2 regions of the Filifactor alocis ATCC 35896 genome follow, and region 2 is predicted to be linked to the other one. Evidence: a T-box and tRNA genes for the amino acid it is inferred to sense, from the RefSeq annotation. Region 2 holds a T-box; the other holds one or more tRNA genes.
What was found. The T-box of region 2 lies ahead of leuS (leucine--tRNA ligase). A T-box ahead of a tRNA ligase gene usually reads a tRNA of that ligase, here a tRNA-Leu.
Positions count from the first base shown of each region.

Region 1 (16,362 bases), 790 kb from region 2:
GAAGGGTTAGAGAATAAAGAGTTTGCTAAACCGAGCGATGTTGTTTCCGCACAGGTATCCCACACATCCGGATTGCTATCTAACCAAGGATATGAAGAATTCTTCAAACAAGGAACAGAACCGACGTCTTATTCATCCGATCATCAAGAAGAGGAGTTGCTTCCTGATGATGAAGACTTGACTGAATTGCATCCGGAAGAAACATCGGGACAAGGCGGAATCAGAAAAACACCTGCTGAAGCACCTGAGAATACAGATGATTCTTTGTTCTGATATTAAAAATACAAAGAAAGAATAGTTTGAGTTTCAAACGATATCTTGATAAATACCGTATCAACCACAAAAAAGATGCTAATAGTACGTAAGCATCTTTTTTGTGGTTTGTGATATCAAATTGCTATTTTTCTATGATTTCTTTTGCCATGTCTAACAGTTCAGCGGCACTAACTTCTCCATGTCCTGTATAGAGCAAAGAATAGGATAGATTATCTTTTTGCCATGTGAGCAATGTGGAATGATTTTCTTCAACGGTGTCACTACCGAACGCAAGGTTTAACAATCCTTGTTCTTGCAATTCGATTTCTTCTTCCGTCGGTTCATAGTTCGGCGGAACAAATTTGTTTTCTATTTCATAGATATTGATCTGGATTCCACTTATCATTTCCGTTTTGTCCGCCTCCGATGGTTCTTCTCGTTTCCACTGTGGTTGGATAGTCAATGAAATACCGTTTCTATTTTGATTTTTGTCAATATAACCAAGGTCTATCATAGGGACTGTTTCAATGGGAGTGTTGTTGTCATCAACTTGACTTGTATCTCCTTGATAGTAAGAATCGAAAGTGTATCCGTTGGAGAAATTCTCAACAAGTGTCGGAACACTTCCTAATTCTTTTTGCAATTCTTGTTCGGTCGGCAGTTGATGCGACATAAAATGAGCGGAACCAAAATATCCTGTAACTTTTCCGATGGCAAATCCTGTTAACCCAAGTAGTAAGAAGCAACAGACAGTTGCGATACCGATTCGTTTTTTTGATGTTGTTTTCATAGCCCTTTTCCTTTCTTGTTGCAGTTTTTGTTGGACACCTTCATAGATGAGGTGCGGTTCTTTGTCCTTTGCAATCTCTTGCAAAGATTGTACCAGTAAGTTATCAAAAGAATTTTCTTTTTTCATCATCTCTCCTCCTTCTTCAAAATGGATTCTAAGATTGGTCTTAGTTTTTTGCGTGCAAAGAAGAGTCTGGATTGTACTGTTCCCTGCATGCTTCCGGTTGCTTGAGCAATTTCCTTGACACTCATTCCCTCGTAGTAGTACAGCACAATTGCAGTTCGTTGATGATAAGGGAGTGCGCGAAGTGCCTGTTGAATTTGTTGATGAACTTCTTTTTGCAGAATATCCTGTTCCATATCTTCCGGGGAAGATATGGTTTGAAAAATATTTTCGTCTTTACAAAGAGGCAGTTGCTTTTTGGATAATTCCCAAGCTGTTCTTGTCAAAATTCGATAAAACCAAGAAGAAAAATGAGAAGGGTTCTTTAACTGATCTCGATTGAGATATACCTTCAAGAATGTTTCTTGCACGATATCATTTGCAAGAAAATCATCTTGTACAATGAGTACGGCGATACGAAAAGCTTTTTGTTGATAGCATTCAACCAGTTGCTGAAATGCATTTTCATCGCCTTCTTGGAATTTTGTTATGATATCATTGGATTCCACAGGAACCTCCTTTCTTTGCATGCTGTCTATAAGAGTAAATTTCTATCCGTTTGGTTTAAAAAGATTCGTTATTTTTTGAAAAATATGATAAAATAGAAACATAAACAAGTCAACAGAATTGTTTGTTCAGCATGAAATATTTTTGAACAGCTTATTTGTAAAGACAGATTGAGACAAGAAAGAGAGGGTACAGCTATGAAATTGATTATTGCAATTATCAACAAGGATGATACCGGACATTTGACAAAAGATTTGATAAAGAATGGTTTTTTTATTACAACATTGAATACAACAGGCGGTTTTTTGAGAAGTGAAAACCATACGGCTTTAATTGGGGTAGATGATGAAAAAGTTTCTGAAGTGTTAGAGATTATAGAAAGAAATTGCCAAACAAGAAAGAGCATTATTCCGGGAACAATGGCAGATTTTTATCCGATGGCAGGTCATATCTCTGTACCGTTGGAAGTAACTGTCGGCGGAGCAACTGTTTTTGTACTGGATGTTGCTCAATTTGAAAAAATTTAGGGAAAAATAGTGTTTTTGTTGCTGAAAGAGCATCCTTTTGGTAAACTATAACAGTCTTGAAGGTCTGTGGTTGAAAGTCCAAGCCAGATGCAGGCAAAAGGATCCACGTAAGCCGACCAAAAACGGTTACGGTGAGCATAGTGCATCTTAGGAGTAAGACCTGCCGATTATAATCGAGAGGGGTAGTAGTGCGACGAACTCAAGCGAACCTCCCAGCAGGCGAGTGTGGGGGAAAAGACCAGGTCAGCTTCAAGATATGTAGGAACAGCTCGGAATCATTGGATGATATCCGAGTTTTTTGTGTATAACTTCAGTTTTGAGTATACGGACGATATGAGATAAAACAAAGGAGATTGAGATGTATTTAAAGAGTAATCATTATCCAAGGATTGAATATGAAAAAGGGGAAGAAATTTTTTTGGCACCGGAGGAATTTGGCGGTTCTTTTTACTTTGATGTTGAAGAAGAATTAACTGTCAATGATGAAGCGATGAATATCGTAGCTTCTACGATAGATGAAGTGGATGCCTTGGTAGAAACAGCGAAAGATTTTTTGAAAAAGATACTGTCGGAAGAAGAAAATGAATACTTTGGTACTGTTGCCTATTTTATGGAATTTCATAGAGATGAAATGGACCCGGATACGATATTGGAACTGTTTCCTTCAAGTGATATTGATATGTTGACATTCATGGAAATGGTAGATTCTCTACAAATGATACGATTTGGGAGTATCATTGATACTAAAACAAATCAGCAAGCTTTTATTATGGATTTAAGTTTCAATCCGGAATTGACAGATGAACTGATGGTTGTTTATTTTAATTTAGAAAAACAGCCATTTTATGTAACTCATGAAAGTTAAGGGGAGAAAAACCGGAGAATAGTTATCCATCGTATTTTTTTAAAAGACTGAACACGAAAGAAGGAGTTTGAAATGAGTAATCAGATGAATTTTGAACTGCCTAAGTTGTATGATAAGTTTTTATCAGAACTGGGAGAGACAGGAGAATTTGTAATAGAAGACAGCGGTATTGTTCTATATTCTAAGGAAGATTTGGTGGAAAGAAACACTACCTATGAGATAGAAGAATGGGAGCCGGATTTTTTTATGATAGGACAGGAAGGCGACTTGGCTTTTTTTCTGAAAAAGAATTGTGATGATACCGTTTATATGAATGACTTAGGTGCTTTGGGTTCAGTTGAAATGAATCCTGTAGCGTCAGATATATATGAGTTTATTCAACGAGCAGGAGAGGATTTTGACGGAATGCGAAAGATGGATATTATTATTTAGTATCCTTCTTATCTCACTATCAATGAGTTTAGCATTAAAATCATAGTCTGTGAGCGGGATGTCACAAGAGCAACTTGCTTTTTTTCCTATCAATAGATATTGAAATCATATTGGAACAGTTGAATCGTTTAGAGAGTCACGAACGATTCAAAGTGACGATGAAGTCTGAAAGTAGAAAAAATGCCTTGTAAATAGTATTCTTGCAAATAGTATAATGTATGAAAATATTGAAAGAACAATATGTTCTTAATGCGATATATAACAGGAGGCAATATGGGATGGCTAAAATAGAGTTAAGTGAGAATCAGAAAAAACTTGATATAGACCTTTGGATTATTATGATTGTTTCATTCGCAAGCTTGATGATATTTATGGTATTTCAAGAAGAAGTTTACGGAATCGTAAAAAATGAAGAATTGCCTATCTTATCTCGTGTTTTGTTAACGGCATTCTTTCAGTATGGAGTTGCAGGGCTTGGAATTAGCATTGTTTCCGTTTTCAGAAAAGAAAGCTTTTTGTCCTATGGGTTAAAGACTGAAGGGATGTTTTTGTCTATTCTGTTTGCAGTTTTGTGCTTTGTACCAAATATACTATTTTCGTATATTTTTGGGGAGAGCAATAGCTATTTACCTTTTCAGACCGTTTTGACGACAAAAGAAGTTCTTGTCGGTGATTTTCCTATCAATGTAATCGGTATGCTCATTACAGCAACTGCATGGGGTTTCTTTGAGGGATTTAATTATGTAGTAATAAGCGAAAAGATAAACAGACGCTACCCCGCAAAGTGTAAATGGCTTAATTGGGGTGCAATTCTTTGCGCAATTATGTGTATTTTCATTCATGGAGCTATCGGGGTTACATTTGAGGGAATCCTTGAAATGATTACTATCTTGATTATTATCTATGGAATGCTTATGGTAAAAGAAATGACAGGCAATGCATGGGGATGTGTATTCGTGTTTGTATTCTTATGGAATGCTTTTTAAAAACAAAAAATGAGACATAGTGAATGTTTGGTAACTATCGTAATGGAAAGGAAAGCTTTTTCAAGTATTTTATAACATTAGATTGTGCATTCTGTTATAAAATACAGTAAAGTTTATTTGAACAAAAAACTCCCACAACCACACTTCTATGAACTAATGTTGCATAAGAATATGTGAGTTGTGGGAGTCTTTATTTTATTGTATGTTATGTTCTTGCATTGCTTTTTATCGTCATACAAGAATGGTTTTACTTTCTGTCCGATTCAGTAAACAGACCTTTTTTGATACGCAACAACAACGTTTCGATACGTTTGTCGTTGATTTTGATTGCTTTGAGCTCTACATTACCGATTTGAATCCCGAGCGGATCGCCTTCTTGAGCAGGTAATTTTCCGAGACCCTCCAGCAAAAGACCTCCCATTGTTTCATTGACATCGGTCGGCAAGTCCAAATTCAGTTGTTCATTGACATCCTGTATTGCGGTAAAACCGTCTATTTTATAGGTAGTATCGCTGATTGGGATGATTTCTTCAATTTCGTCAGCTTCTTCATCATCTTCATCTGAGATATCTCCTACAATCTGCTCTAAGATATCTTCCAGTGTGAGTATACCTGAAAATCCGCCATACTCATCAATTACAATCGCAAACGGTTGTCTGTCGCGTTGCATTTCCAACAAGATTTCATCAAGTGCCTTGTATTCATGTACGATATACGATTCTCTAAGCAAGCCTCTGATATTAATCAGTTCCAAGTTTCCCTTACGAACCTGTGCAAAAAGATCCTTTATGTGCAAAATTCCGATGACATTATCAATATCTTTTTCATAGATTGGAATTCTGGAATATCGTTCCTCGATAATTTGGTCCAAAATGATACCGATTTCTTCATTGACATCCAGAACAAAGGCTGCCGCTCTTGGTGTCATAACATCTTTGGCTTTTGTTTCATTCAGTCTAAGTACCTTGGAAATCATATCTTTTTCCAAAGGAGTAACATTGAATTGCTCATTCTCCAAAATTTGCGGAAGTAGCTGGTCTTTTTCGATATCATCAGCATTTCGAGCAATACGCTCCTTAATTCCAAGTTGATTGTTTGCTACAATACCCAAAGGTGGTTTTAAAAAATTTTGCAATAAACTCCCGACTCCGTCATCCATACTGTTGTGCCTCCTATATCATCTTATCAATGTATTATCTTTGATTATTATATCATGTATTTGATAATAATCAATACGAGGAGATTCCATTTCTTTTTTCACAAAAAGATACTTTGTTTCAAACATCAGAGGATAGATTGATGATTGCGAATCGTTTTGATAGCAAAGACTCGCTTTGATAAAAGACAATATGAATACTGAAGAAATAAATGGGAAGTAATACGAAAGTGAATGAAATTTTTGTAAATTTGAATGGGAAACAATCATCTATTTGACCGTGTTTCTATATGAGAAATCGGAATAGAGAAATAGAGCGGTCAAACTATGAACAGTGCCTTAATATGATGATAGAGGGCAAGTGAAATAGATAATACGATAAACAATGAACAGAGAGTATCTTTTTTGGCAACTTTTCATCTGCTAAAGAATAATATGACAATAGATGTCAAGTTATTGTGATATAATGAAGATAGGAGATGTTAATACTATGAAAGACAATAGATTATTCAGGATACTATACTATATTTTAGAAAAAGGAAAAGTTACGGCAAGTGAGCTTGCTGATAAATTTGAGGTGTCGGTCAGAACAATTTATCGCGATATCGATTCTCTCAGCAGTTCCGGTATTCCCATCTATGCGTTGAAGGGAAAGGGTGGGGGAATAGAGATTGCAGAAGATTTTGTATTGAGCAAATCGCTACTTTCCAAGCAGGAGAAACAACAGATTATGTCCGCTCTTCATGGATTAGACAGTATAGCAAAACAACATGAGAATGAACTCTTGATAAAACTGTCAGCACTGTTCAACATAAAAAATACGAATTGGATAGAAGTTGATTTTAATAATTGGCAAAACAACAAGTTATACGAAAAAACTTTTTATGATATTAAATCTGCAATTTTAAGTAAACATATGATTTCATTCTCATACTTCAGCAGTAACGAAGAAGAAACAAGGAGAAGAGTGAAACCGGCGAGATTACTTTTTAAGGGTCAGGACTGGTATCTATATGCGTTGTGTTTGCTCAGAAATGATTTTAGATATTTTAAATTGTCTCGTATAAAAAATTTGGAGATTCAAGATGAGATGTTTGAAGACAGTTTTGAGAATTTGATGCTGAACAAAGAAATACCATATAAAAATACAGTCATTCTCAAAGTCAAGTTTGACCGTAAAGTTGCCTTTCGTGTGTATGATGAGTTAAAGGGACAAATCACAGAGGACGATGATGGGAATTTATATACAGAAATAGAGATACCGAACGACTACGGCCTATACAATTATATTTTTTCATTTGGAGATGGTGCAGAAGTATTGGAACCGAAAGAGATACGAATGCAGATTAAAGAAAGGATAAATAAAATGGCAAAAAAATATATAATATGACAGATGGTGTCATGTTTCTTCTTGTAAAATGAACTTATCTAATGTAAGGAGGATTGAATCATGAAGTATGAATGGAGAAAACAAGAAAAAAGTATTTATGGTGTAAAACAAACACCGATTGTGATAGACATACCACCGGGAAGATTTATTTTGATAAGAGGGACAGGTAATCCCAATGAAGCTGATTTTTCGGATAGAATATCTGCATTGTATTCACTTGCCTATGCCATTAAAATGTTGTTTAAATCTACTGTGAAAAGTAAATCTGATAATGAGATTACAGATTTTACTGTGTATCCGTTGGAGGGACTTTGGAAAAAGTCGGAAGGACAAGAGTTTGATAAAAATAAACTGAAATACACATTGATGATTAAGCAACCTGATTTTATTACACAAGAACTATTTGCAGAGGCGCTTGAAAATGTGAAAAAGAAAAAGCCCAATGATTTATATGAGGAGATAGATTTTCAAAAAATAGAAGATGGCAAATCCATTCAAATGTTACATGTCGGAAGTTATGATGATGAGCTTCAGTCATTTGAGAGGATGGATCAGTTTGCAAGTGAATGTAAGCTTACAAGAACAGACGATTTCCACAGAGAAATATATTTGAGCAATAAAAATAGAACATCTGAAGAGAAACAAAAAACGATATTGAGATACTCGGTAAAATAGGAGGAATTGATGATGCCAAGACCAACGACAAAAAATGATTTAATGGCTGCTGCCAAAGAAAACTATGAAAAGTTAAATTTACTGATTTCAAAGATGAGTCAGGAAGAATTAAGTACGCCGTTCGATTTTTCAAAGGATGAAAAGAAAAAAGAAGCTCATTGGAAAAGGGACAAGAACTTAAGAGATATTTTCATTCATCTCTATGAATGGCATCAGCTTATTTTAAATTGGGTACATTCCAATCAACAAGGAGAAGAAAAAACGTTTTTGCCTAAACCGTATAACTGGAAAACTTATGGTGATATGAATGTTGAATTTTGGAAAAAACATCAGAATACTTCTCTTGAAGATGCTACGGATATGTTTCATAAATCCCATAATGAAGTCTTGGAGTTAGCCGAAACATTCAGTAATGAAGAATTGTTTTCCAAAGGTGTATATAAGTGGACGGGAGGCAGTACACTCGGTTCGTATTTTGTAAGTGCAACTTCAAGTCATTATGAGTGGGCGATGAAAAAGCTAAAAGCTCATCAGAAAAATGTAAGCCATTAAATGAAACAAATGCAAATCACCAATGAATAAGAGCAGAGACTGATACATCATTTCATCGCAGTAAGATACAATGGATGGTATGAGGGAGTAAAAAGAGTGAATACTTCCTCCTTTCATGCTTAATACAAATCTGTTGCAGTGCAGAAAAGGGATTGTTTTTGTAATGTTTTTGGAAAAAAGATTGACGAAAAAAATTTTTTCCACTATACTGGGGATAATTTCATACAGAGCGAAGAAAAAGAGAAAAGCAAGTGTTCCTTTGCAGAGAGTCAGTGTTTGGTGTGAATTGACAGGGAATTTGTAATATACACTTTGGAGCTTGTATTTGAACGAGAGTAGGGTACACGGCAGCTACCGTTATGAGCAAAATGAAGTGATGTCGATTCGGCATAATCAGGGTGGTACCGCGGACAATTCGCCCCTGTTGTAAAAACAGGTGTGGATTGCTTTTTTTATGGAAAAATTTTGGAGTTTGCCGTTTGAGCAAATGAGTTTTTGCACCTTAGAATCGTTTGAAAAGAGAATGTTTGAAAAAAGTTGGGAGGAATTAAGATGAAAAATGTGTATGATGTACTGTTAGAGCGTGGATTTATTGCACAGACAACGCATGAAGAAGAAATCAGAGAGTTGCTTGGCAAAGAGAAAGTTACTTTTTATACAGGATATGACCCAACCGCCGACAGTTTGCATGTGGGACATTTCTTGCAAGCGATGGCAATGAGACATCTTCAGTTGGCGGGGCATAGACCGATTATTTTGATTGGTGGAGGAACTGCGATGATTGGTGATCCGTCCGGACGTTCGGATATGCGTTCCATGATGACGGAAGAAACCATCCGTCACAACAGTGAATGTTTTAAGAAACAACTTTCTAAATTTATTGATTTTACAGATGATAAGGCAATTATGGTAAACAATGCCGATTGGTTGATGAAGTTGGAGTATATTCCTTTTATCCGTGATATCGGAGTACATTTTTCTGTCAATCGGATGTTGTCGGCGGATTGTTTCAAAACTCGTATGCAAAGTGAGGCGGGCTTATCGTTCTTAGAATTTAACTATATGTTGATGCAGGCGTACGATTTCTACAAATTGAATGAGTTGTATGACTGTAAGTTGGAGTTCGGAGGAGATGACCAATGGTCCAACATCATTGCGGGAACGGATTTGATTCGTCGCAAAACAGCAAAATCCGCTTATGGAATGACATTTCAACTGTTGACTCGCTCTGACGGAGTGAAAATGGGCAAAACGATGTCCGGAGCAGTGTGGCTTGATCCGGAAAAAACTTCGCCATACGATTTCTATCAATATTGGAGAAATATTGAAGATGCATCTGTTGAAAAATGTTTGGCTTTGCTTACTTTCTTACCGATGGAAGAGGTTCGCCGTTTGGGAGCGTTGCAAGATGCAGAGATCAATAAGGCAAAAGAAGTATTGGCATTTGAAGTAACCAAAATCGTGCATAGTGAAGAGGAAGCAATCAAGGCACAAGAAGCTGCAAGACAGTTGTTCGGCAAGGGTGGAACAAGTGCGGATGCTCCGACAACAGAATTGACCAAAGAAGAGTTGGAACAAGGAATTGGAATTTTAGACTTATTGAAACAAGTGGGATTGTCACCATCCAACAGTGAAGGTCGTCGTTTGGTGATGCAAGGTTCTGTTGCGGTAAACGATGAAATTATCAAAGAACCGAAAACAATCATAGATGATTCGTTCTTACAAGACGGAGTGATTATGCTTCGAAAAGGAAAGAAAAAATTCCATCAAATTAAAATGAAATAGTTAAGAAAGAGATGATTAGATTTAACAGAGTAATTGCCACCTGAAATTCTATTTTTTCAAGGAACTTCGGGTGGTTGTACTCAAAGCGGAAAGCCTCTTTTGTGTTTAGGATACTTTATGAGAGGTTTTCCGAAAATATTATAATATTTTTCTTGAAATCTATAAGGGAGTATGATATTATAGTCAAGTAGTTAAATGCAGGTGTGGCGAAACGGCAGACGCACTGGACTCAAAATCCAGCGGTGGCAACACCGTGTGGGTTCAAATCCCACCACCTGCACCATACATATTTTGTGAAGAAAGATTCATTGGAAAATGGGTACTTTCTATTTTTTTTGTTTTTTGGTCTATAGGACAAAAAGAGTTGATAAACTCACTGTATCAATGATGTATCAATATGTATGATAGATTATATTGTCGTTTACCAATAGATTGTTATGAACAGGAACAATAGGAGCAACTTACCTATTGTTCCTGTTTTCTTCGCTTAAAACACCTTCCATATAATGTTTTCTGCAGAGGCCGACATAAGATTCATTGCCACCGAGTTGAACCTGCTCTCCATCTCTCAGCACTTTGCCTTCTGAAATTCTTGCATTAAATTTTGCTTTACATCCGCACCAACAAACAGTGGGGATTTCTTCAATTACGTCACAAAGCTCAATTAGTCTTCTGCTACCCTCAAATAATTCTCCCTTAAAATCTGTTTTAAGACCGTAACAAATAACGGGGATATTATAATAATCTACAATATATGCAAAAGTTTCTGCTTGTTTTGTTTTCATGAACTGTGCTTCATCAATAATAATACAACTACAGTGATGTAATATTGTCTTATCATCTTCTACATCTTTTAGAAAGTCTTCAATAAAGATACAGTTTGATTCAATTCCAATTCTGGATTTAATGATTTTTTCTCCATCTCTACTGTCAAGTTTCGGCTTCAGTAAGATAGCGTTCTTTTCTTTTTCCGCATAATTATACCGCACCATTAGTGCGTTAGCAGTTTTACTGGAGCCCATTACACCGAATCTGAAATATAATTTTGCCATTTTAAAATCTCCTTTTATGATTCTGTTTATCTCAGTTAAAATAATATCAAATCCATGTTCTGAACTAATGATAAATCATAGTTTTCTTTTTCAATCAGCAATCCTATTTTTGGAGAGCTTGTGTTTGTCAGCTACCATATTATCATTTTTTTTGTAAGCAGGGGGACTTTTGTCGAATATTTTATGAATTGTGTTTTTTTATAGAAGAGAAGAAATTTTTTGAGGAGAAAATAATATATTTATAGATTATTTTATGCTATGATAAATGAATCGGAATACATTTTATATGAAGTTGAAAATGTATTCACATTGCAACAAAAATATAAAATGAGTCGGTTTATAACAGCTGATGAATATTTTATGGGGAAACAATGCGTTTTGTGGGAGTTTTGGACATACTTGTTCTTTCTTTGTGCGAATGAAGGGTTTTGGAATTATCACAATAGGCATCAAGAGTATTTTGCAGGAAAGAAAGAGGAAAGAATCAAGTGAGTTTTTTAGAAGTGTTGGTAGAAGTATTGAAATTATTTATTATTGTCATATTCGGATATGTCATCGGTAAAAAAGGATTGATTACAAAGGACGGTCAAAAGCAAATCAGCTCGGTATTGCTGTATATCGCAATGCCTTGTGCAATTATTCGCGGGATGCAAATTCCTTTTTCAATGGATCGTTTTTCGGTAGGAGTATCCATTATTCTGATTATGGCAGTAACCTATTTTTTGACAGTCTGTCTTTCTTTTGTGTTAATTCGTTTCCTTCCGTGCGAGGGAAAAGAAAAAGATGTGTTTCAGGCATCTATGATTTTGCCGAATGTAGGATATATGGGCTTTGCGATGATCGGACAACTTCTTGGAGAAGATAAGGTGTTTTTTGCAACTCTTGCAAGTTTATCATTTGAGTTTATGGCATGGAGTGTGGGAATGTATCTTGTTGCCAGAAACGGCGATATTGATATGAAACATAATGTGATAAAAAAAAGCATTGTTAATCCGGGGGTGTTGTCTGTGTTGGCAGGTTTCACGCTGTTTCTATTACAAATTTCTATTCCGGAGCCTTTGAAGGGAGCGGTCAATTCTACAGGAGCGATGATGTCACCTTTGGCGATGATTATTATCGGAATTTCTCTATCGAGAGCAAAAATCAGTGAGTTTATTTTCAATTACAAAATTTATTTGGTGAGCCTTTGTAAACTGATACTGCTTCCGATGGCAATGTTTGTGCTGTATTCTTTGATTGGATTGAAAGATATTCAAATTACAGTTCCTATTATTTTGATTTCAATGCCGACGGCAAGCTATGTGACAATTTTTGCAACAAATGTTGGAAGTGATGATGTGTTAGCTTCGCAAGTTGCATCGGTATGTACCATTCTTTCCATGATTACCATTCCTTTCGTGGTTGGATTTTTGAAGATTGGCGCTTAGTTTTCGGACAAGGAAGAAGTATCGGAGAAAATGAAACGAAAGCAAGGGGATTTCGTTTGAGTTCTATGTTAGAAACCATATTGGTTGTAAAAACATATCAGTTACAAAAATCCCATCAAATGATGATAAATGTAAAAATATCCTTTGGTCTTGCTTGACTTGAAGCGAAAGAATGCTACATTGATTTAAGAGAGAGTAACAGTGCGGACAGAAATTTGAAATGAGAATACAAGGAAAGCCAAACAGAGAATAGGATGAAAGAAGATTGTGAGGATGAAATTTGGGAAGAGAATGGAACTGTGTAGGGGACGGAATTTATCAGCGAAAGGGAGTATCTGACTTTTCTTTGCGCCAAATTTATGAAAGCGGACAGGCATTTCGATTCAAAGAAGTTAGAGAAGATACTTTTTTGGTTGTTCATCAACAACATTGGGCAATTGTTTCCGAGCAGGGGGACACAATAACCTTGCAAAATACAACACTTCAAGAGTGTGAGGATGTATGGAACAGATACTTTGATTTGGAGCGGGATTATCATACTTTGAAACAATCTTTTTTGGGGTTGGATGATTATTTGGACAAGGCGATTTCTTTCGGAGAGGGACTTCGCATCTTAAATCAAGATATCTTTGAGATGATTATTACATTTATTATTTCGGCAAACAACCATATTCCGCGAATCAAAAACAGCATCACTAAAATTTGTGAGTTTGCAGGAACTCCGATTGGAGAGTATGATGGAGAGGTAATTTATGCTTTTCCAAAAGCGGAGCAGATACAAAAGCTTTCTCAGGAACAGTGGGATGGTATCAAGTTGGGATATCGGGAGAAGTATATCAAAAAAACGGTGGATATGATTGTGAATCAGGAGATTGACATAGCACAGTTACCTTCGTTAGATACCTTGGAAGCACAAAAGGAATTGATGAAGTTATCGGGAGTGGGAGAGAAGGTTGCCGATTGCATTCTGTTGTTTTCGATGGCGAAATACGATGCATTTCCGATGGATACCTGGATGAAAAAGGTGATGCAACGTTATTATCCCGATGAATCGATGGGGAACATCAGACGGGTACGAAGTTTGGGAGTGGAATTGTTCGGCTCATTTGCAGGGATTGCACAACAATATTTGTTTTATTATGAAAGGGAACAGAGCAAAAGGAGGAAGTAATGGACTTTTTTTCGGGTTTCGGATTGTTGTATGTGATTACAATTTGGTTTACGATTATCATTGTCTTTTTGGAGAACAGGGAGCCGTCCAAGACGGCACTTTGGATTATCGTGTTGGCATTCTTGCCCGGAATAGGATTTTTGTTGTATCTTTTGTTTGGTGAGAATGTTCGGTCGAAACAGTATATTCGTGCACAAAAAGTGGCTGAAAATTTTTTGGAATCCGGCGAGTTGAAAGATGTGGTGAAGTTTGAGCGTCTGGTGGATGAACAAAGAAAATTGGCAGAATCGGAGATGATTTTTCAGTATGAAGATCAAAAAGTGATACGGCTGATTTTAAACGCAGGAGGATTGCCGGTCACGAAGAACAACCATGTTACCTTGTTCAAAGAAGGAGTCGAAAAGTTTCATCATTTGCTGGAAGATATTGAACGTGCCGAGAAGCACATCCACATAGAATATTTTATTATCAAAAATTCCGAAATCGGAAGAAAGATTCGCGATGCATTGATTCGAAAGGCACAACAGGGAGTAGAGGTTCGTTTGATTTATGATGATGTAGGTTGTCGAAATTTATATCAGAACCCGGAATTCTTTCGTGGAATGAGAGAGGCGGGATGTGAAATATCGTCCTACTTTTTGGAGAAATTTCCCTATATCTACCGCAATATCAATCGAAGAGACCACCGCAAGGTGGTGATTATTGACGGAAAAGTTGGTTATATCGGAGGAATTAACATAGGAGATGAGTATATTCACAAGAGCAAAAAATTCGGCTTTTGGAGAGATACACATTTGAGGATAGAAGGAGAAGCGGTCTATTCTTTGCAACTGACCTTTTTGCTTGCATGGTATATGTTGACGGAAGAAAAAATTCAGACAGTCGATTTATTTCCGGAATTTGAAAACCAATCTGATGAGAACAAATCCGACCGTTCTGTTGTTCAAATCGCAACTTCGGAGGCAAGTACCCCGCAAGAGACCATTTATCAGGCATATTTTTCAGGAATCGGAAGCGCAGAGGAGACCATCTGTATTCAGACACCGTATTTTGTTCCGGACGAAGCATTGCTTACCGCATTGAAGACAGCATTGCTTTCAGGAGTGAAGGTCAAAATTATGTTTCCGTCCTTTCCCGATCATTTTGTGGTGTACCATGCATCACATTCCTATTTAGAGGAAGTGATGGAGCTTGGTGCGGAAGTTTATTTTTACAAAAAAGGATTCCTTCATTCCAAAGTTTTGGTGGTAGACCATTCTTTTGCAAGTGTAGGAACCTTGAATATGGATATTCGGAGTTTTTCAACCAATGCGGAAATCAATGCGTTCTTGTATGATGATGATACCGTAGATGAGCTGTATAATATGTTTCAAGAAGATTTGAAAGATTGTATCAAAGTAGAGTATGCTCAATACAAGAAGAAGAGTTTTTTCAAGAAAATGTTGGAAGGATTTTGTCGGTTGTTTTCTCCGTTGTTATAGAGAAGGGATTTTAGAATGAAAGAGAGATTGAAAAAGCTGAAAGTTGCAGAGCTGAAAGAACTTGCATCAGACTGTGGTATTTCCATAAAAGAAAAGCACAAAAAAGATGAGTTCGTTGCTATGTTGCTCGAGGAGTCGTATGACGAAATAGTAAGAGAGTATTTTGATAAGAGAGACAACAGCCTTTTGTCGAAAGAGGAGCAGGAAAACCCATCTTCAAATCAGAAAGAATCCTCTCAGCAAGAGCAAGAGATGAACAGTACCCGTCATAACTTGTATGACAAAAAAGAATATGAGAGAATCATTCAGGACAAAGATTCGGCAACGGCAGAAGGAATTTTGGAAATTCTTCCGGACGGATTTGGATTTTTACGAGGACCGAACTATATTTCGACCGAAAATGATGTTTATGTCAGTCCGGCACAAATTCGACGATTTAATATGAAAACGGGAGACAAACTCCTTGGAATTGTTCGACCGAAAAACAAGAATGAGCGTTTTGATGCACTTTTGTATGTCAAATCCGTCAACGGAATCAAACCGGATATCGCTTCAAAGAGAAAAGATTTTGAGAAATTGGTTCCGATTTATCCGGATACACGATTGAAATTGGCACATTGTGATGTATCACCCTCCGTTCGTTTGGTGGATATTTTCACACCGATCGGAAAAGGGCAGCGCGGTCTGATTGTTGCGCCGCCAAAAGCAGGTAAGACAACTTTACTCAAGCAGATTGCCAATGCAATTTTGAAGAATCATTCCGAAGTAGAGTTGATTGTGCTTTTGATTGATGAACGACCGGAAGAAGTGACGGATATTCGTGAATCGGTACAGGCAGATGTGATTTCATCCACTTTTGATGAGTTGCCGTCCAACCATATCAAAGTAGCAGAGATGGTGTTGGCAAGGGCCAAAAATTTGGTAGAACACGGAAGAGATGTCGTGATTTTGATGGACAGTATCACACGATTGGCAAGAGCATACAACCTGACCATCGTTCCGACAGGGAGAACATTATCAGGCGGATTGGATCCCGGCGCACTCTATGGACCCAAGAAATTTTTCGGAGCGGCAAGAAATGTGCGTGCAGGAGGTTCTCTGACCATTTTGGCAACTGCATTGATTGATACAGGCTCGAGGATGGACGAT
Region 1 covers NC_016630.1:892,551-908,912, reverse strand. The annotation lists gene HMPREF0389_RS04075 (transglycosylase domain-containing protein) at 1-273, shown strand, start outside; gene HMPREF0389_RS04070 (hypothetical protein) at 398-1,171, opposite strand; gene HMPREF0389_RS04065 (RNA polymerase sigma factor) at 1,171-1,716, opposite strand; gene HMPREF0389_RS04060 (cyclic-di-AMP receptor) at 1,912-2,241, shown strand; gene HMPREF0389_RS04055 (DUF2004 domain-containing protein) at 2,600-3,106, shown strand; gene HMPREF0389_RS04050 (hypothetical protein) at 3,179-3,538, shown strand; gene HMPREF0389_RS04045 (hypothetical protein) at 3,817-4,524, shown strand; gene HMPREF0389_RS04040 (transporter associated domain-containing protein) at 4,772-5,683, opposite strand; gene HMPREF0389_RS04035 (helix-turn-helix transcriptional regulator) at 6,171-7,070, shown strand; gene HMPREF0389_RS04030 (GyrI-like domain-containing protein) at 7,131-7,745, shown strand; gene HMPREF0389_RS04025 (ClbS/DfsB family four-helix bundle protein) at 7,758-8,297, shown strand; T-box leader at 8,521-8,723, shown strand; gene tyrS (tyrosine--tRNA ligase) at 8,850-10,082, shown strand; tRNA gene HMPREF0389_RS04010 (tRNA-Leu) at 10,280-10,365, shown strand; gene HMPREF0389_RS04005 (thymidine kinase) at 10,544-11,134, opposite strand; gene HMPREF0389_RS03995 (AEC family transporter) at 11,623-12,561, shown strand; gene HMPREF0389_RS03990 (DNA-3-methyladenine glycosylase family protein) at 12,842-13,732, shown strand; gene cls (cardiolipin synthase) at 13,732-15,213, shown strand; gene rho (transcription termination factor Rho) at 15,229-16,362, shown strand, end outside.
Region 1: it has a tRNA-Leu gene. The T-box ahead of leuS (leucine--tRNA ligase) is inferred to sense a tRNA for this amino acid. The anticodon was not compared.

Region 2 (16,362 bases):
CTTGAATCATCCCATTGTCCTGTATCTCTACCTCGGATACCTTGTGTTCCAATATACTTGTATAGAATTCTGAAAACGGGATTTTTTCTACTTTTGAGGTAGAATTACTTTGAATAAACACTAATGACATAATCACAAATATTAGTGCAATGTAGAACATCGTTCCTTGCAAAAATTTTTTCAATACAATATCCTCCCTGTCTTAATCATTTTCCTGTTTTACTGTAATCAAAATGACTTTTTTTGTTGTTTCGTCAATTTTGAATTCCTCACTGATGCAATGACCTACAACCCACAAGATATTCCCTGCTTCATCACATATAATCGGAATGCGATTTCTTTCAGCCAAAGGAACTTTTGCATCAATAAAAATATTTTTTATCTTCTTCGTTCCTTCCAACCCCATAGGTTTGATTCTATCGCCCGCTTCTCTGCTTCGAACAAAAAGTCTGCCCGAAACTTTATCAAAGTCAAAGGCCTTTTTATAGGCTCCTGTAGACAACATGAAATTCTTGTCTTTTAATAGCACCTTTGTTTCAATCTCAGTAGAAATTTCTGAAATATCAATTGTTTCATTTTGTTCTAATTCATAAAAAAAACTCAATATATCTTCCTTCAACTCCTCTGTCGAAAAATATAATGCACTTTGTTTTTTATAAACAGTCAAATTCTTAGGCAAATTGATTTGAGCATCTCCATAGCGTTTTGCCAATTGAATCACACTATCCAAATGAACCGTTTCAATCCCCTTCAAAGAATGCAACACAACATTGATAGAATAACGAACACTTCTTTTCTGAATTGCCAAATCCATATCAAAAAAATCATCCAACTCCAATTTTACAGTATTGGAATTTATCAAGGTATGATTTTCTTCAAAAAAACTCATTGCATTTTGTTCAATGTATTGGCTATCTTCTCGAATCGATGCCGACATCCTAAAAATATTTTCTTTCGCTGTCGGATAACACTCCTCCATCAACAGAATCATACTCAAACGAATCTTGTTTCTCGTATAGTTGTCTTCTTGATTTGTTGTATCTACTTGCCAATGAATTCCGTTTTGTTCCAATTCTTCTATAATTTCTTTCTTTTGAACGGATAATAAAGGACGAATAATTCCGTTGGACAATAGCTGTTCCATTCCTTTTAAACCATACAATCCTGTCCCTCTCATCATCCGCATCAGCACCGTTTCCACCTGATCGTCCATATTGTGTGCAACCGCTATTTTATCCGCATTCAAAATAGATTTCAGATAAAATAATTTTTTGTATCTCACATCACGAGCAGCTTCTTCCAATGACATCTTCATATTTTGTGCGTAGCCGGGAACATCCGTAGAATCTACAAAAAACGGAATATCATATTCATCACAGAGACTCAAACAATACCATGCATCCCTGTGAGCATCTAAACCTCTGATTTGATGGTTCAAATGAAATGCGTACAGTTTAATATCCAATTCCGCCTTTAATTCATGTAACAAATGAAGTAAACATACCGAATCCGGGCCTCCGGAAAAAGCAACAATCACCTTTTCTTTGGGTTGAATCAAGTTGTTTTGTCTTATTGTCTCAAGCACCTTATTTTTTAAATTCATTTCTCATCACCAAACATTATCAAATTTTCTTTGCTTGAATTATCATTTCGTTTCTTCCTTCAAAAAAATCCTTCACAGAAATATCATACTGTATTACAGCACGAACATCAAATGGATTTTCTAAAATATCAACAGAAATATCCTTCGTTAAAATTTCCATAGACATTGTGCCATATTCTGTTCTATACTTTGTCTTGAATCGCTTTCCCTTTGCAAAAACCATATCCGAAGTCTGGTTTCCAAATCTTTTTAATTTGATTTCTCCGCTATCTACAAATTTCAATATTGTTGTTGTCCCTTGTAAACCGGATAATTCACTCTCTTTGTATTCCAAATAAACAGAATTTTTTTTGCACACCGCTTTTCCTTGTGTTACAAATTCCATTACTTCCGGTTCCTTCTGATTTGAGAGAAATTGTGTTGTTTTTATTTTAATCAATGCATCTTGCAAGTATAACTTCCTTCTTCCCTTACTTATTTTTTTCGTATCTTCTCCATGCATAATCAATCAATCTTCCAATCAACTCTTTTGCCCCTACTCCATCATAATCCATCAATTGAGGATACAGGCTAATGGCTGTAAAGCCCGGCATCGTATTGATTTCATTAAAATAAATCTCTTGTGTTTCTTTATCCATAAAGAAATCAATTCTGGAAAGTCCCTCACACAGCATCGCCGTATATGCCTTGCGTGCCATTTCTCTTAGTTCTGTTTCTTTTTCAAACGAAATCGGTGCCGGAATATAAAAATCAGCATCATTTGTCAAATACTTAGAGTCATAGTCATAAAATATATCCCTCGGTTTAATACAACCCACCGTAGAGAAATATGCATCTTTTCCGTCACCTAACGCGGCTATTTCCAGTTCCAATGCATCAATTCCCTTTTCTACAATAACCTTATCATCATATTTGCTTGCTACCCGAATTGCCTGCAACAGTTCCTGTTGGTTTTCAGCCTTGGAAACACCTACACTTGACCCCATATTGGCCGGTTTCACAAACAAAGGATATCCAATTTCCTCCATTTCCAGAAGTTTTTCTTCTGCGACAACCCCTTCATACAATATCACATACGGCACCTGCCGAACACCCTCTATTCCAACTAAGCGTTTCGTAATCTCCTTATCCATACAAATTGCCGAAGAGATCGAATTGCATCCAACATACGGAATATTTACAAATTCCATTAAACCTTGTAATTTTCCGTCTTCTCCGTTAGGTCCATGCAACGCAGGAAATACCACATCAAATACAATTTTTTCACCTTGCAACTGCAAAGTGAATCGTTCGTCCCCTTTTGAAAAACAAACTTCATTTGTTTCAATAAAATCTGTCCATGTGCAATCAATTAAATGTTCTATGTTACACTCCTTCATATAATAATAGTTCCCTAATTTATCAATACCAATCAAAAACGGACGATATTTGTCCCTGTCCACATTCTCAAAGATATACTTTGCAGATCTGCAGGAAACCTCATGCTCCTCCGACTTTCCTCCAAACAAAATCGCAATATTTTGTTTAACCATTGTCTATCAAACTCCTTTGTCTATCTAATAGAGATGGAATAATTTGTTGTTTCTACCTCATATACTTCAGTGTAATGTTCTAAAAAATATTTATTCGCCCTGCTTCTATCTTCCAAATTTTCAAATATCCCATAAACAGTGGAACCGCTCCCGGTCATCATCGCTTTGGAACATGAAAACTTAGATTCCATATCAAAAATAATCCGTTCCATCTCAGGTACAAACTTTTTGGCAGATTCATACAAAACATTTCCCATAAACGGATAGATTTCATCATATTTCTTAGAATGAATACATTCTATCATTTTATCATTATTCGGTCTGTTTTTTAAGTGATTTATGTCTAAATTTTGGTAAACTGACTTCGTACTGACTCCTTTATTCGGTTTCACAACCAGTATATGATAAGATACATCAGGCAGTTTTTGAAGATGTTCTCCGATTCCGGTTGCCAAATAAGTTCCTCCAAGCAACATATATGGAACATCCGCACCCAATCGCACAGAAAGTTTCAGTAATTCTTCACGAGATAATTTGCAATGATTCATTTCATTAAGTGCATATAAAACCCCTGCAGCATCCGCGCTTCCGCCCGCCATTCCTGCTTCAACGGGAATCTTCTTGTCCAATGTAATCTCATATCCCAATCCTGTCCGTGTCATTTGATGGTACAATGAAACAGCCTTATAAATGATATTATCTTCTCCGGATGGAATAGACGAATTTCCTATATTTAAAAAAAAGAAATCATCTTCTCTCTTCTTAATACATAACGAATCTTTTAAACTGACCGTTTGCATAATCATAGATACAAAATGGTATCCGTCGTCTCTTTTTCCCGTCACATCCAACGAAAGATTTATTTTCCCACAAACATCGAGACTCAACTGTTTCACTTGCTTGCTCTCCTCATCTCACTAATCATTATTAGTCACATTATCCTCATTATACTAATTTCTGCGAAATAACACAAACTAAATTTTATGTAAAAAATGAAAGTAACACTACTTCAAACAAAATAGTCTACTTTCATTCCATTTTATATTATGCATATTTTTGTTTTTCAGAATCTTCGTGTCGCATCAAAGTCAATTGCACTGTAGATGTCAATATATCAGCATAACTATAAGAAACTCTTGTTACGTGGTTATCATTTCCTTCATAAGAAACAACAAAAACATTGGGATAAGTACACTCCAAGACGCCTTCTTTTTTTACGAATTTTTTTCTTCCACGATTTGCTCTAACCACAACGTCTCTACCTAAATATTTTTCTAATCCACGCTTAATTTCGTCCAGTGTATGATTGTTCACCACATTTACCACCTTCCTTACAATCCAAGTTATTTGAATCCAATTTCTTTATATATATCCGCTATCAATATATCATAATATACATACATTGTCAAACGATAAAATTTATTATTATATGCCAATTAAATGATAATGTCAACTGCAAAAACTATATTTTTGTAAAACTTTTCTCTCGTTGTCAGGCATATGTGACACTTATAGAATGTCTGCTATAACTCGATTATAGGTTTTCAATTTATACCGATGTGTATTTAAGTCCCTAACATCATCACTGATTCAAATTGTAATTCATAGTTCAAGTTCTAATTTTGGATAAGCAATTACACACTATTATCATAACTTTGATAAGAAAGAAGTTGCTGGGATATTTTTAATCTGAATTTATTACAATTCTACCAAGTTTTAGTATTAAGAGCTGCTTTCTTTACATTGTGAAGCTTCTTTTTCCTGTCTTGATTATCAAGACTCATATTACATTCCTAACAAATACTTTTAGACTTACCTATCTACCCTCTTTTCTACTGATGCAATTTTAATATTTCATTCGACATCAAAAATAAAAATTTTCTATCTTAAGCATACTAATAATGATTTTTACACATAACAATCCCCTTCTTTAATAAACCAAAACCAAAACCAAAACCAAATCCAAACAGAAACAGTTCAAACTTTCCTATTACATTCAAACCTTTCTATACAAAAAAAGAGTAGGATGATCTTTATCACCTACTCTTTTCAAAAATATAGTAATCTTACTATGCTATTTTACAATAATTGTTCCTGTTTTTCCTTGGATTCCATCCGCAGCTTTTTCTAACGAAGTAATCAATGCTTTTCTTCCTTCTTTGGATTGAGCAAAAGCCATTGCAGCCTTTACTTTCGGAAGCATAGAGCCTGCCGCGAAATGTCCTTCTTTGATATACTGTTCCGCTTGACTCATACTCAATTCAGATAGCCACTCTTCATTTTCTTTCCCGAAATTCACTGCTACCTTCTCTACTGCTGTCAGAATGATTAAATAATCTGCATCCACAATTTCTGCCAACTTGGAAGATGCAAAGTCTTTATCAATTACAGCCGGAACACCTACTAACTTATTTCCATCCTCATAGACAGGGATTCCCCCTCCACCTACTGTAATCACTACTTGATTTGCATCTATCAAGGCTTGTATTGTCTCTTTTTCTGCAATATCAATTGGAAGTGGAGATGGTACAACTCTTCTGTATCCACGTCCGGCATCTTCTTTGAAAGTTTCTCCTCTTTCACTCGACATTTTTTCCGCTTCTTCTTTGGTATAGAAAGCACCAATCGGTTTTGTAGGATTTTCAAAAGCTGCATCATTTTTATCAACAATAACTTGAGTGATGATAGTTGCAACAGGTTTATTCATTCCTCTGTTAATTAACTCTTCACGAATTGCATTTTGAAGATGATATCCAATATATCCTTGACTCATCGCTCCACATTCCGGAAACGGCATTTTTGCAGTTTTTGCTTCACTGTTAGATGCCGTATCCATCGCAAGGTTTATCATACCTACTTGAGGGCCGTTTCCATGTGCAACAATCACTTCATTTCCCTCAGCAATCAAATCAACAATAGGTTTTGCAGTATGTTTTACTTTCTGCATTTGTTCTTCAGGACTGTTTCCTAATGCGTTTCCACCAAGTGCCACTACAATTCTTTTCATAATTTGCCTCCTGTGAATGTTTTTTCAATAACAAGTATTGTGTATTCTACTGTGAACATACACAAATCCAAATTATTTCCTTTTATCATATTATCATAAAACTGAATTATTTTATGATATGTACTCCATCAAAACAATTCTCAAAACTGTTGCAAAAACACATTTTAGATTGAAATATCAGGATATCTGTAGCATTTTCATAATTTTGCAAAATCTGAAAAAGGGCAAAAAAATTTTGCAAACCCTTAAAAATTTATTCAAAAATTAGGTTAATGCTGTCTTTTTTTGAAATCACGAAACTAAATTTCCGTTCTTTTATTATAAAAAAATAACAAAAAAACGACTTTTAGCACATATGTTTTTTTAATTTTTTACAGTATAATACGCATATTTTCATTTGTCAAATATTTTTTGATAATTTGTGAAATATTTTGTTTGGTGGTTGCGTTATCTCATATTTTTTGATAATATAACTACATTATAAAATATTTAACGAAGAAAAGAAGTAGTAAAAAAGAAAATTTTTACAGAGAGTCGTTGCTTGCTGAAAAACGATAAAATCAACTTTTTGAACTTGTCTTGGAGTTTCTGAAAAATCAGACGTAAGGAATGCGTTAAATCCTTCAAGAGGATAAAAAATCAATTTTTTATCAATTAGAGTGGTACCGCGAATCTTCGTCTCTATCGTTTAGAGAGGAAGATTTTTTTATTGCATTAAAAGAGTTGTTTCTGAAAAATGTAAGATTTCTATTGATACCATCTCTTGAAGAACATAATTTTTATAGAACTCATGATTCTCTGTTAAATATTGTAAAATAAGCTATTTAAATTATCTAAAGGAGTGAGTTTATGAGAGAATACAATCCAAATCAAATTGAAAAAAAATGGCAATCCCATTGGGAAAAGAACCACACATTCCGCTCTGAAATCGACCACAATAAAAAGAAATATTTTAACTTGATTGAGTTTCCATATCCATCAGGTGCAGGACTTCATGTCGGACATATCAGAGCCTATACTTCTCTTGAAGTAATTTCCAGAAAAAGAAGACTGGAAGGATATAATGTGTTGTTCCCTATCGGTTGGGATGCATTCGGACTTCCGACAGAAAACTATGCTATGCAGACCGGAGAACATCCGCGAACTGTTACTGATCGTAATATTGAAGTATTTACCGATCAATTAAAGTCCGCAGGTTATTCTTTTGATTGGGAACGAACTATTGATACAACCGACCCAAACTATTACAAATGGACACAATGGATTTTTTTACAAATGTTCAAACACAAGCTTGCATACAAAGACACCACTTATGTAAATTTCTGTAACAATTGTAAGGTGGTTTTGGCAAATGAAGAATCTCAAAACGGTGTTTGTGATCGTTGCGGACATGATGTTGTTCAGATGGAAAAAGATGTTTGGTTTCTAAAAATCAGAGAATATGCAGACAAATTATTAGATGGATTGGAAGAGTTAGACTTCTTACCTCGAATCAAATTAGAACAAGAAAATTGGATTGGGAGAAGCAATGGTGCAGAAGTCAACTTCCCTATCTCGGGTACAGAAGATTTCTTAAGAATTTACACAACTCGGCCGGATACCATATTCGGTGTTACCTTTATGGTTATGGCTCCTGAACATCCTTATCTCAAAAAATATGAAGCTAAGCTGCAAAACTTGGATGAAATCAAAGATTATCAAGAACAAGCTACCAGAAAAACCGAATTCGAAAGAGTTCAACTTGCAAAAGATAAAACAGGAGTTGAAATCAAAGGATTGACCGTAATCAACCCTCTAACAAAAAAAGAAATTCCTATTTGGATTTCCGACTATGTAATGATGGGATACGGAACCGGCGCAATTATGGCTGTGCCTGCTCATGACAGCAGAGACTGGGAATTTGCAAAGAAATTCAATATTCCAATCGTAGAAGTCGTAAAAGGCGGAGATGTTCAAAATGAAGTATACAAAACTTCACCACAAGACATCCTTGTAAATTCTGACAAATTCGACGGCTTGACTGTAGAAGAAGCGATTCCGGCAATCATCCGTCATATTGAGGAAAATAAATTAGGTGAAGCAAAAACAAACTACAAAATGAAAAACTGGGCGTTCAATCGTCAAAGATATTGGGGAGAACCGATTCCTATTATTCATTGTGAACACTGTGGAATGGTTCCTGTTCCGGAAGAACAGTTACCTGTCACTCTTCCCGATGTTGAAGAATATCGACCTACCAACACTGGTGAATCTCCACTTGCAAATATCGAAGACTGGGTAAAGGTAACCTGTCCAGTTTGCGGAAAACCTGCTAAACGTGAAACGGATACCATGCCACAATGGGCAGGTTCCTCTTGGTACTTCCTAAGATATATGGATCCTCACAACAATGATGCACTTGCATCCCAAGAAGCCTTGGATTATTGGGGACCTGTAGACTGGTATAACGGTGGTATGGAACATGTGAGTCGCCATCTTATCTATTCCAGATTCTGGCATCAATTCCTACATGATATCGATGCAGTATCCTATCCGGAACCATACAAAAAGCGTACCGCTCAAGGTTTAATTTTAGGTCCTGACGGTGAAAAAATGTCCAAATCTCGTGGTAATGTTATCAATCCGAACGAAATTATCGATAACTACGGCGCCGATACATTGAGAACTTACATTATGTTTATCGGGGATTATGAACGCCCTGCCGTTTGGTCTGACAGCAGTGTAAAAGGATGTAAAAGATTCTTGGAACGTGTATGGAAACTACAGGAAATGGTAACTGAACAAAATGAATATGACAAAAAACATATTTCATTAATGCACAAAACAATCAAAAAAGTTTCTGAAGACTTCGAAAACGTAAAATTCAATACGGCAATCGCTGCTATGATGACAGCCGTTAACCAATTCTATGATGATGAATTTATCACAAGAAAAGAACTTCAAGATTTTATCACATTACTTTATCCGATTGCACCTCATATTTGTTGCGAAATTTGGGAACTGCAACAATTTGAAAAAGATATGGACCATACCGATTGGCCAACATGGGATGAATCCAAAACGATAGATACTGTTGTTGAAATTCCTATTCAAATCAACGGTAAAATTCGTGGTAAAGTAACCGTTTCAAAAGATATTACTCAAGAAGAACTTCTCAAAATTGTAGAAACAGAAGAAAATATCAAAAACTTTATCGGAGATAAAAAAGTCATAAAAACTATTTATGTTCCGGGAAAAATATTAAATATGGTAATTAAATAACCAACCTTAAAATAGGGTTCATAACTTACAAAAAAGCATTTTGTTAGAATATTTCTCAACAAAATGCTTTTTGCTTGCTCTATTCTTTTACAATCGGTATCCAAAGTTCCATCTTATAATCAGAACTATCCATATCTCCTTCATAATAGTATTCAAAATCCGGTTTCCCCGAATGACGATAACCGTGTTCCGGGAAAAATACTTCCATAGCATACTTCCAACCGTTATGAATACAGTCCGGCACTTTCCCTTCCAACTCTAAGACCGCATATTCCGTTTCCTCTACCTCCAAAATATCTAATCCCATACCTTTCGCTTTCACAAGTTCAGAAACAATATACCCTGCCATATAATTTATCTTATTAGGATTACTCATATCATAACAAACACCTACACTCTCTCCGGTTCCTAATTTAGATAATTCCTCATGACTGTAGTTTTCAAATAATTTTGCCCATACTTCTTCACATAATGACGATTCAATCTCTTTTGCAACAATACCCGCAACAAAAAATCCCGCCTTTTTTTGAATGGAAACGTTCATACTTCTTCCTCCTTTTATTGTCAGTGTTAATTGAACACGAGAAACCAATTGAAACGGTTTACCGTGCCTTACCTGAGAAGGGGTAAAACCATGAAACTTTTTGAATGCAGCTCCAAATGAATCCAAAGAGTCATAACCATACTTGAATGCAATATCGGTTATTTTGTTATCACAATTTCTTAATTCAATTGCCGATTCCGTTAACCGCCTATTTCTGATATATTCCGACAAGGAGCTTCCTGTCAAAACAGAAAATAATCTGCTGAACATCGGATAAGAGTATCCGGATAGATATAATATCTTCTTTTCATCTACTTGATCATCCAAAACTGTCTCAATATAATCTATCGTCCTATTGAAAGATTGCATCATATTCATGATATTCCCCCCTCTTTAATTTTAGTATAAAACAAATCCACAAACTTCACTCCATCATTCTTGTACAAATTTTATCGAACTACTATCTATTTCATCAATATCACCAATTATCTCAATACGGTAAATACACTTTACTCACAACTACTGTTATTTAATAGTATGTCAATTCATTTCTTACCCTATTTTTCGTTTTATACCCTTTCAACAACAAATATAATACACCACTTTATTTCAAACATCTACCTATAAAAATCCTACAAAACTACAGCTTTATATGATTTTTATGATTAAATCACACACTTTTTATAATGTTTTTACAAAGAATATTGTATATAATAGGTAGTAGATGTGACAGCATTCTATCAAAAGAGAAAGTGGTGAATAAAATGAAAGTATTGACACTAACAGCAAAATGTGGAATGGGACACTTTCAATGTGCAAAAGCCATCGAAGAACAACTAAAAAAAGACTTTTATCTTGCTGATGTCGAATGTGTTGACATATACGAAATTAAATTCGATGATAAAACCGAATTGTTTTACAAATGTTACAATATAATCGTAGAATCAGGAAACCTGCTATACAATTTAGCTTACAAAAAAATAACCAAAAACAATCAAAATCCGGCATTGACAAAAATAATGTCAAAAATTCTACTTGATGATTTTTCAAGATTCATCGAAATCAAAAATCCTGATATTGTGATTTCTACTTATTCTTTCACATCTCAGCTCATGTCATTGTATAAAGAGAAAACAGGCTCCCAAATTCCTCTGATTACATGGATTACCGATGTAAAACCACACAACGGATGGGTTAATTTCAACACAGATAAATATATTATCGCCGATGAAGTGACAAAAAAAGAATTACAAAAATTGGGAATAGATGTTAACAAAATCAAAATCGGAGGAATTCCCATATCAAACAAATTTGATTTCGAAATAAGCAAAAACAAAAATAACAAAAAAAACATTCTGGTAATGGGTGGCGGGTTAGGTCTCCTTCCTAAAAAAATGAAATTTTACGAAAAATTAGCCTCCTTACCTGATGTTGAGGTAACGATTGTAACGGGCAAAAATAAAAAACTCTACCATAAATTAATTGATAAATTTCCCACATTAAATATTCTGGGATATGTAAACAACATAGATTACCTGATGCAAAATTCAGATATTTTACTTACGAAAGCCGGCGGAATCACTACATTCGAAGCAATTTATAACGAAACTCCCATGATTGTATTCAAACCGTTTCTTGAACAAGAAGTACACAATGCGGAATATATTTCCAATAAAGAAATCGGGTATGTTTTGCCTTCCAAAATGAAACGCTGTCAAAAAGATATTGATCTTATTTTGGAAATTGTTGAGAACGACGATCTTTTAGAAGATATGAAATACAATATCCGAAAGATAAAAAACGGTATTGATTCTAATGTATTAGAAGAAACCATTTTAGAAGAGAGTGTTCAAAAATGTTAATAAAAACAATCTTAATTCCGGCATTTTTATGGAGTGGTTACTCCATCCTTCCAACAGTATATTACAAGTTCATCTACAAAGAACGTTATCAAAAAAATGAGTTGCAACTGACCTTTGATGATGGACCTAACCCTATTTATACAGAACAAATTTTAGATATTCTCAAACAACACCATACAAAGGCTATTTTCTTTGTCATTGCTGAAAAAGTTGAAAAATACCCTGATATTCTCAAAAAAATACATCAGGAAGGTCATGATGTCGGACTTCATTGCTACCATCATACCCATCCGTTTTTATGGGGAATATGGAAAACAAAGAAAGATATGCAAAAATCCAAACAAATCTTGGAAAACCATGGTATCAAACCATCCTACTATCGGCCACCCCACGGATGGGTAAATCTATCCATGATACTTATTTCCAAAAGATGGAATATGCCTTTGAAACTATGGACGTGTATCGTAGGAGATTGGAACGAAAATAAAGATTGGAAGGATATTTATGATGCAATGCAAAAAGAAAAACAAAAAGGCGGAGTCATATGCCTTCACGATTCCAACCACAAGATGAATAGCTCTTCCAAAGCACCTGAAAACACTATTTCAGCCCTAAACGAATATTTCAAGAAATGCGGTGATACAAATTGGACATAAAATATAAAAAGTATCTAAAAAATATTATCCTGATTTTTTTTGTTTTGCTTCTGACATTCTATCACTCCTTTGGGATGAAAGAACTATATGAAATTCCCAAAATCATAAGAAATGTACAACAACAATATATTTTAATTGCCATTTTTACAATGTTTTTATTTTTCTTATGTCAAAGCATCACAACGAAAAGACTTTTGCACGCTTTCGGATACAAAGCAACAGTCGTTCAATGCTTCCGATACAGCCTGATTGACTACTATTTTTCATCTATTACTCCTGGATCATCAGGTGGACAACCATCCGAAATCTACTATATGAAAAAAGACGGAATCGCCGTCTCTGAGAGTTCTCTTATTATGTTACTTTATAACAGTATGTATCATATCGGCGTCATTGCTGTCATATTTATCTTCACCTTGGGAAATATCAGATATATTTTGGGAGAAAGCGGCATTATGCTCACTTTATTCAAGGTGGGAATGCTAATACAATTTCTGTTAGCAACTATCTTCTTTCTGCTTATTTTTGCAGCAAATATTGTCTATAACATTATGGACAGAATCGTACTCATCTTAAAATCCTATGAGTACAAAAAAGTTGATAAACTGGAAAAAACTATCAAAAAAACATTAGTTTCCTATCAAACAAGTGCAGACTGGATTGCAAAAAATCCTAAAATCTTTCTTGAAATCATACCAATCATACTTCTTCAAATCACACTCTTTTATTCTATTTCATATTGGATAGGAAAAGCATTTGGAGTTGAAAATATCAGTCTTATCAAAATGATTGCCTACCAAGGTGTATTTATCATGACCTTCGAATCACTTCCTCTACCTGGAGGTATCGGAGTTGCCGAAACAGGATTTTTGCGCATTTTTTCAAGAATTTACACCAAAGAGACACTCGCCGGAGCACTTCTCTTAACTAGGGGAATTACTTATTATTGCTATCTGTTGTTGGGAGCATTTATGTCATTCTTATCAAAAGGACAAAAAGTTCATAGAATCAAAAATATAGCATAAGTAACACATAAATAAACAGTCCTATTATTTCGGCAGATAAGAAATAATGTAAGCTGATGTAGTTCAAAAATTTTCCACTATTTTATAAAACACCTCCTTCTTCATCAATGAAAAAAGAGGTGTTTTCTTTTACAGAATATATTATTGAACTCTTACTGTACTTTCAAATTGACTTATCTATTCCATCCTCCAATATCTATCTATGTTATGATACAACATAACAACAATAACAAGTATTTTATTCACTAAACATCTTTCCTTTTTAATTTAACTTCTTCTCAGTAAATACATCCGTTTTCAAAAAAAATATGGCTATAAATGCAAAAACTGCGAAAGATACTCCTAAATCCATCCAATCTCCGGAATACAACTCTTTAATTCCACCTTGCTTCACAGCCACAATGCCCGCAATTGCATTATTTATAGAATGAAATGATACAACACACCATAGACTGCCTGATTTTTCGTAAAAATATGCAAAAACAATACTTAGAAAGATACAACACATAATTTGGTGTGTAACAGCATAAAAGAAATTTTCCGGTGTGGAATAATAAAATAAAACCAGTGGTAAATGCCATATTCCCCATATCACTCCAAGAAGTATCACACCTTTTATTTTCCCAAACTTTTTCTGCAAACGAGGCTGAAGAAAAAAACGCCAACCGTACTCTTCTCCAAAAAAGAAAGGTACATACAAAAAAACCATTGGTATCACAATTACTTCTGCCAACCAAAATTTATAGTCAAGTATATACAACACAAAGTCTATATTTACGTACAAAATTCCCACAACTATCATGATTATATTTTTCAGAACAATGAAATAACATGTATATTGTATTATTTTCTTGAAATTAAAATCGGAAAGTTTCCATAACTTCATTAACTCTTTATTTTCTTCCATCTGATTGTTTTCGTATATGAAAAAAATCAAAAAGAAATTTGTTAATCCTACTATAATTGGAAAAATATTTCCAACAAGTGATTCTCCATTGAAAAGCCACCCGACAATACCTAAATCAGAAGGTAAATCAATTCCCATAAAAATCGATATTACCACATACAGAAAAATTAAAAATGCTGTTACTTGATAAAAATCAAATATTTTTTTAGGGTATACTTTTGTTTTGTCCCACTTAACGGTAAGAATAACGGATAAAGCCGGTATCAACATCATAACATAGCCTGCCATTCGTATATTTGAACCTATATAATATCCATACGCTGTAGCAATTCCTATAATCAGAGTTAAAATAAAAACTACTGTCAAAAAACGACATATCTCTCTACCATCTGCTGAAAATTCAATTTTATTCTTCATAATTCCCCTCCTATATAATTAGTTAAATCATACTCTCTTTTCATTTTTATATGTATGATTTCCTACAACTCAGATACGATAGACTCTTTATTTTTTCCCTGTAATCTAACCATTCCACTTGAGTAATCGGTTGACTGTAATTCATCTCTATTCTATTTAATTGTTGCCTCTCTCTTTTTTTGTTTTGTTATGTTTTTCTTTCGTTATTCATATTAAGCTCCTCTTAGATTTATACATGTTTGTTTTGAAATCACTTAATCTCTTATTCCTGTGAACTTTCCCGTCACTCTTAATTCTTAACAGATAGAAAAATATTGATAAAATGCAGATAACAACTCTATTTGAAATTTTTGACAAATCCAAACCTTACATTGTAAATTAAAATACGGTTGATAATATAGACAATTTGTCATTTACTTTATCAAATCTTAGTATAAAAATATTTTCTACTTATATTGATTATATCATTGTTAATATTATTATAACAACAAAAAGATTATGTTACTCTTATATACATAAAAATAGCGTAGCAATGGAAGATTGCTACGCCAGAAACTAACATTTTAAGAGTGATATTACAATATTCACCTGATTAATTTTTTAAATTACGATCTAATATACTGTTTCTAACCAATCTACAATATCTTGATACACTTCTTCTCTCTTAGATGAACGTAAAATATTATGTCCTATTTCTTCATATATCTTATATTGAACTGAGTTCATACCAAAACTTTGATACCAGCGCACCAAATGTAAAATCCCTTCTCCAAAACTTCCGATAGGATCTCGATTTCCGGACAATAGTAAGATTGGCAACTCTTTATTCACGGGCTTCATCGCTTTGCGATTAAAATTTTCGCAAATTCCACGATAAATCCAATAATAAGCATTTACTGTATATGCTTTCTCATCTTTTTTTGAAAAAATGCTTAACAACTTTTCCTTTGAAATAGCATTTTTGACAGAAAAAAGCAGCCATTTACTATTTTCCATCGAATCCAAAAATGATTGTTGATGTTCAAATAACAGTGGACTTTTTTTCTGTGAAAATCCCATTTTCTTCAAACTATATGCGATGTTTTTTCCTAATTTAACATGAGGAACCTGATCTTTCCCACCCGCTGCACACTGTATCATTCCTGATATTGTGTTAGGATAAATTTGGATATATCGCTGTACCAAGAAAGCACTCAAAGAATTTCCCAAAAGATAAATTTTGCTATATGGAAATTGCTTCCTTATTATGACATTCAATGCCCGAATATCTCGAATCATCTTCAAATAAATATCTGATTCTCCCAAATTGCCCAATCCATGTGATGCTGAATCTCCATGTCCCCGATGTTCCAAAAAATAAACAGCATACCCATTATTACACAAAAACTCCATTAACGATTGATATGCATCCACATTTTCATACATTCCATGTGAAATTTCAACAATCGCTTTTATTTTCTCTTGCGGAAATGCACAGTAATAGTGTATTTCCCAATCATCAGTAGGAGATAAAAAATACTTTTCTACTACACCCAAAGTTATCCTTCT
Region 2 covers NC_016630.1:107,323-123,684, reverse strand. The annotation lists gene ftsH (ATP-dependent zinc metalloprotease FtsH) at 1-184, opposite strand, end outside; gene tilS (tRNA lysidine(34) synthetase TilS) at 203-1,603, opposite strand; gene HMPREF0389_RS00505 (DUF1934 domain-containing protein) at 1,623-2,054, opposite strand; gene HMPREF0389_RS00500 (D-alanine--D-alanine ligase family protein) at 2,074-3,135, opposite strand; gene ispE (4-(cytidine 5'-diphospho)-2-C-methyl-D-erythritol kinase) at 3,156-4,031, opposite strand; gene HMPREF0389_RS00490 (Veg family protein) at 4,180-4,452, opposite strand; gene arcC (carbamate kinase) at 5,210-6,142, opposite strand; T-box leader at 6,629-6,828, shown strand; gene leuS (leucine--tRNA ligase) at 6,992-9,403, shown strand; gene HMPREF0389_RS00475 (AraC family transcriptional regulator) at 9,483-10,325, opposite strand; gene HMPREF0389_RS00470 (MGDG synthase family glycosyltransferase) at 10,712-11,809, shown strand; gene HMPREF0389_RS00465 (polysaccharide deacetylase family protein) at 11,803-12,465, shown strand; gene HMPREF0389_RS00460 (lysylphosphatidylglycerol synthase transmembrane domain-containing protein) at 12,540-13,490, shown strand; gene HMPREF0389_RS00455 (CPBP family intramembrane glutamic endopeptidase) at 13,753-14,814, opposite strand; gene HMPREF0389_RS00450 (alpha/beta hydrolase) at 15,427-16,350, opposite strand.